Regions from separate parts of the Kluyvera sp. 142486 genome, predicted to be linked through region 1. Evidence: predicted binding sites of a transcription regulator. Region 1 holds the regulator's gene; the other holds the start of a gene.
The links. Region 1 encodes sigma-54, which starts transcription at its own class of promoters, with help from an activator protein. Its sites were predicted from a motif close to GTTGGCACANNTTTCGCTNT; they were not measured.

Region 1 (3,108 bases):
CAGTACCATGTACCGTTTCTCCTCAGTACGATGTGATGTCCACTATGCATCATCGTGAGTTTCCGTATCGGTGATGATTTGATACAGCTCTTCGTCGCTCTGCGCGGCGCGCAGACGACGGCAAATGGTTTTATCCGCCAGACGTTTTGCCACCAGGGACAGCGTGTGCAGATGGGTTTTGGTCTGGTCTGCCGGCACCAGGAGCGCAAAGAGTAAATCGACGGGCTGATTGTCGATAGCATCAAAGGCGATCGGGGTTTCCAACTGCACAAACACACCAACCGCGCGCAGCGTATCTTCTTCCAGCTTGCCGTGAGGAATAGCGATACCGTTACCAATACCGGTACTGCCCATCTTCTCGCGGGTCAAAATAGCTTCAAAGACCACCTGCGGAGGCAGGCTCAGCTGTTTTGCCGCCAGCTCGCTGATGATTTCCAGCGCACGCTTTTTACTCTGACAGTGCACAGCACTGCGGGTACATTCCTGGTTAAGGACATTGCTCAGTTGAAGAGCCGAATCGTTATTTGTCATAATTTCACCTAAGCATCGCCCGGTATGCGGGCATATCGGGCGACTGCTCGGACAATCAATGTTGTTTTAGTTTGTCTTTATGCTTGTTTAACTGTCTCGCCAGTTTGTCGATCAAACCGTCGATGGCGGCGTACATATCCTTGCCTTCCGCGCTAGCATGAAGTTCGCCCCCGTTAACATGCAACGTTGCATCCGAGATGTGCGTCAATTTCTCCACCTTCAACACAATGTAGACCTGATTGATCCTCTCGAAATACTGTTCGAGCTTAACGAATTTCGTATTCACAAATTCGCGCATCGCATCGGTAATTTCGACGTTGTGTCCAGTGATGTTGAGTTGCATAGTGTCTTCCTTATCAGTTGTGTCAAACCAGCTGTTTACGCTGGTTAGACGGCGGAATGGATAAAGACTCTCGGTACTTTGCAACGGTACGCCGTGCCACCATGATACCCTGTTCAGAGAGCATGGTGGTCAGTTTACTGTCGCTCAGTGGTTTTGCGGGGTTCTCCGCGGCAATTAATTTCTTAACCAGCGCGCGAATCGCCGTGGAAGAGGCTTCGCCGCCGCCCTCGGTACTCACGTGACTGGAGAAGAAATACTTAAGCTCGAAAATGCCTCGTGGGCTATGCAAATACTTTTGCGTGGTAACACGCGAAATCGTGGACTCGTGCATCTCGACGGTCTGGGCGATATCCGCCAGTACCATCGGTTTCATATACTCTTCGCCGAGATCGAAAAAGGCCTGCTGCTGTTCAACGATGCAGCGGCTGACCCGCAGCAGCGTATCGTTACGGCTCTCAAGGCTCTTAATCAGCCATTTTGCGTCCTGCAGGTTGCTGCGGATAAACTGGCTGTCGGCGTCGTTACGGGCGTTGTTGCACATTCCCGCGTAGTGTTGGTTGATCTGCAGACGCGGAATGCTGTCGGCGTTCAGCTCAACGACCCAGCGATCGCTCACTTTGCGCACCAGTACGTCGGGGATCACATACTCCGGTTCGCCGGTCTGGATCGATTGACCCGGGCGCGGATCCAGTGACTGAATCAGATCTACCGCCTCTTTCAACACGTCCTCTTTCAGTCGCGTGACGCGCATCAGCGAACGGAAATCATGGTTGGCGAGCAGATCGAGATGATCGCTGATAATCAAACGGGCTTCAGCGATACGCGGCGTAGTGGGGGAGAACTGGGAAAGTTGGATCAGCAGGCAATCGCGAAGATCTTTGGCGGCGACGCCGACCGGATCGAAGCGTTGGATCCGTTTGAGCACGGCTTCCACTTCATCAAGGCCAACCTCTTCGTCGCCAATGCCTTCAAGAATGTCTTCCACCGTGACGGTGAGGTAGCCGGTATCGTCCACCGCGTCGACTATCGAGGTGGCAATCGCCCGGTCAGTATCGGTGAACGGCGTCAGCTCAACCTGCCACATCAGATAATCCTGAAGCGACTGGGTAGTTTCACCCTGATAAACCGGTAATTCATCGTCCTGATAATCAGCGCCGGTCCCGGAAGGGGTTCCGGCGGTGTAGATTTCATCCCAGCTGGCGTCGAGCGGCAACTCTTCGGGCATATCGGGCTTTTCCAGCGCATCGACGCTGTCCAGCGTTTCGTTATCGACGGTTTCCTGAGTCTCTACTTCTTCGTGAAGATCGGTTTGCTCAAGCAGGGGGTTGCTCTCCAGCGCCTGCTGGAGTTCCTGCTGAAGTTCCAGCGTAGACAGTTGCAGCAGACGGATTGCCTGCTGCAGCTGTGGCGTCATGGCAAGCTGTTGGCTGAGCCTTAATTGCAAACCTTGCTTCATGTTCAGAACGAATATCTCCCGCTAACGTCGTAAACCACTACCCTATCAGAGTCTGAAGTCTTCCCCAAGATACACGCGTTTAACATGTTCGTCTTGTAGGATCTCCTGAGGGGTACCGTGGGCAATCAGGTGCCCCTGGCTGACGATATAAGCGCGTTCACACACGGCCAGCGTTTCACGTACGTTGTGGTCGGTGATCAGCACGCCAAGGCCGCTGTCGCGGAGGTGTTCAATGATGCGTTTAATATCGATAACGGAAATCGGGTCAACGCCGGCAAACGGTTCATCCAGCAGGATAAATTTCGGGTTTGCCGCCAGCGCGCGGGCGATTTCAACACGGCGACGTTCACCGCCGGAAAGCGCCTGGCCAAGGCTGTCGCGCAGATGCTCGATGTGGAACTCTTCCATCAACTCTTTGGCGCGGTCTTCACGCTGTTCGTTGCTCAGATCGTCACGGATCTGCAGCACCGCCATCAGGTTGTCGTAGACGCTCAGACGACGGAAGATGGAGGCTTCCTGCGGCAGATAGCCGATACCGCGACGCGCGCGGGCGTGCAGCGGCAGCAGGCTGATGTCTTCATCGTCGATGATGATATTGCCGGCATCACGCGGAACGATCCCTACCACCATGTAGAAGGTGGTGGTTTTGCCCGCGCCGTTTGGCCCAAGCAGACCCACAATCTCACCGGAATTCACGGTCAGACTGACATCTTCCACCACGCGGCGGCCTTTGTAGGCCTTCGCCAGATTTTTTGCAGTTAATGTCGCCATAACGAAT
Region 2 (3,108 bases), on a different contig from region 1:
CACGTCCAGACCTTCACGTTCCTGGTCTTCCGGTACGCGCAGACCGACGGTCAAATCTGCCACTTTATAGCCGATGAAGGCCACGACACCGGACCAGACGATGGTGATGGCGATGCTTTCAAGCTGCACCAGCACCTGATGGCTCATGGTCACGCCTTCTGCATAGCCCACACCGCCCAGCGCCGTAGAAGCGAAGATGCCGGTCAGGATACAGCCGATAATGCCGCACACGCCGTGAACACCGAACACGTCGCATGGGTCATCCACGCGCAGCCAGCGTTTCAGGGAAGTCACGCCCCACAGACCCGCCAGACCAACCACGATACCCAGAATCAGCGCACCGCCGACACCGATATAGCCACACGCTGGGGTAATACCGACCAGACCAGCAATCGCACCGGAACACGCCCCCAGCAGAGAAGGCTTACCGCGCAGCGCCCACTCGCCAAATACCCAGCCAAGGATCGCCGCAGCGGTTGCCACCACGGTATTCACAAAGGCCAGACCGGCAATTTCGTTGGCCGCACTGGCAGAACCGGCGTTGAAGCCAAACCAGCCAAAGTAGAGGATCGCGGTGCCGATAAATACCATCGGCAGGTTGTGCGGTTTGAACGCTTCTTTGCCAAAGCCCACACGTTTGCCAATCAGGTAAGCACCCACCAGGCCTGCAACAGCGGCGTTAATATGCACCACCGTACCGCCCGCAAAGTCGAGCGCGCCGTGGCTCGCCAGCAGACCGCCACCCCATACCATGTGCGCAATCGGCACGTAGGAGAGGGTCAGCCAAATCACCACGAAAATCAGCACTGCGGAGAAGCGAATACGTTCCGCCAGCGCACCAACGATAAGGCCCACGGTGATACAGGCGAAGGATCCCTGGAACGCAACGTGGATGTACTGATAGAACGAGCCCATCAGGTCAGTAATCTTAATATTTTTCAGCATCACCCAGTCGAAGCTGCCGAAGAAGCTGCCGCCGGTGCCAAAGGCCAGCGAGTAGCCGTAAACGACCCACAGTACGCAGACTACCGCAAAGGTCACCGCAACCTGGGTCAACATGGAGAGCACGTTTTTACCGCGGATCAGTCCGCCGTAAAACAGCGCAATCCCCGGGATGGTCATAAACAGCACCAGCGCGGTACACAGCATCATAAAGGCGTTATCGGCTTTATCGACCACCGCCGGTGCCGCCATCGCCAGACCCGGCAGCAGCGCCAGTGCGCTCAACCCCGTTTTTACCATTGTTTTTTTCATCATCTCGATCCCTATCACTGTGCTGGCTGGGAATTACAGCGCCGCTTCGTCGGCTTCGCCGGTACGAATACGGATTACGCGCTGCAGTTCGGCGACAAAAATCTTACCGTCGCCAATTTTTCCGGTGTAAGCGGCTTTGCTAATCACATCGACAACCTCATCGAGCTGATCGTCGGCGATAGCCACATCAATTTTTACTTTCGGCAGGAAGTTAACGCTGTATTCCGCGCCGCGATAAAGCTCTGCATGACCCTTCTGACGACCGAAGCCTTTCACTTCCGTCACCGTTAAGCCCTGAATGCCAATGGAAGACAGCGCTTCGCGAACGTCTTCAAGTTTGAATGGTTTAATTACCACGGTAACCAGCTTCATAGATCCCCTCCAGTCAGAATTCGGTAATGGCTACGAACACGTAAGAGGTAAAGCAAGGGGCATGCCAAAAATGAAAAACGCCCTGCTCTGCGGTGAAAATCAGGGTTTATGGCGGCAAGATGATGGGCGTTAAATGAAAAACGCACCATGCGGGTGCATGATGCGTGTTACAACAGCAATCTGTTAGAAAAATGCCTGACGGTGGTGCATTACGCGGTCAGCGCATCATCCTGGGCGCTGGCCGCCAGCTCTTCACCGGCCAGCTGTAGCTGATACATCTGCCAGTAACGCCCTTTGGCTTCAAGCAGTTGCTGGTGAGTCCCCTGCTCGACGGCCTGTCCACGGTGAAGCACCATAATGGTATCCGCTTCCACGATGGTCGACAGACGGTGGGCGATGACCACCAGCGTCGTGTGCTGGCGTACAGCGGCCAGCGCGTGCTGTATGGCGCGTTCGGTGCCGGAGTCAATGTTGGCGGTGGCTTCATCCAGGATCAGCACCTGCGGGGTCTCAACCAGCACACGGGCCAGCGCCAGTAACTGCTTCTGCCCGACCGACAGGTTGTTACCCTGCTCGCCCAGATGGGTATAGATACCTTCACTCATCCCTCGCGCCAGTTCGGCCAGCTGCACCGTTTCCAGCACCTGCCAAACCTGTTCTTCACTGATATCACGCCCCAGCGTGACGTTGGCAAAGAAGGAGTCAGCCAGCACTACCGGATCTTGTTGCACCACGGCGATGCCCTGTCGCAGCACCTGATGGCTCAGGCTTTGTAACGGACGGCCGCCGAGGCGGATTTCCCCGGAGTTTGGCGGGTAATAGCCCATCAGCAGGCTGGCAAGCGTACTCTTGCCGCTGCCGGTATGCCCCACCAGCGCCACAAAACTGCGTGCTGGAATAGACAGCGAAATGTTTTGCAGCACCAGCTTGTCATCGCGATAGGCAAATGAAACATCGTCGATATCAATATCGCCGCGCTCCAGCGGAGCAATGTCCGTTCCATACTGCTGGCGCGGGCGGTCCATCAGTTCAAACACGCGCTCACCGGCCACCACCGCCTGCTGTAACATCGACTGCTGAGTGGTGAGTTCAATCAACGGCTCGTTCAGACGCCCCAGATAGCTGATAAACGCATACAGCACGCCGACCTCAATGGAACCCTGCGCGCTAAAGCCGAACAGCATCAGCAGGCCGCACAGCACCAGCGAAGAGAACAGGCTCAGCAGCGGGCGCAGCAGGAAGCCGTCCAGACGCAGCGTTTGCATACGCGCCAGATAGTGTGAACGGCTCACATCGCCGATCCGCTCGCCAAAGCGCACCTGCTGGCGGAACTGCTGAATCACGCTCATGCCGTTGATGACTTCGTTGAAGCCATCGTTAATATCCGCCAGATAGGCGCGAACGCGGCGCACAATCGGCGTGCTGTAGCGTTGATAAATCACCATCACGATCATCACCGCCGGGAAGATAGCGATCGCCACC

Region 2: the regulator sigma-54 is predicted to act here: its motif matches at 1,676-1,695, upstream of glnK (P-II family nitrogen regulator).

Annotation. Positions count from the first base shown of each region.
Region 1 covers NZ_JBKHUI010000006.1:152,452-155,559, reverse strand. The annotation lists gene rapZ (RNase adapter RapZ) at 1-9, opposite strand, end outside; gene ptsN (PTS IIA-like nitrogen regulatory protein PtsN) at 43-531, opposite strand; gene hpf (ribosome hibernation promoting factor) at 587-874, opposite strand; gene rpoN (RNA polymerase factor sigma-54) at 897-2,330, opposite strand; gene lptB (LPS export ABC transporter ATP-binding protein) at 2,376-3,101, opposite strand; gene lptA (lipopolysaccharide ABC transporter substrate-binding protein LptA) at 3,108-3,108, opposite strand, start outside.
Region 2 covers NZ_JBKHUI010000002.1:136,526-139,633, forward strand. The annotation lists gene amtB (ammonium transporter AmtB) at 1-1,254, opposite strand, end outside; gene glnK (P-II family nitrogen regulator) at 1,288-1,626, opposite strand; gene ACLGE8_RS02920 (SmdB family multidrug efflux ABC transporter permease/ATP-binding protein) at 1,836-3,108, opposite strand, start outside.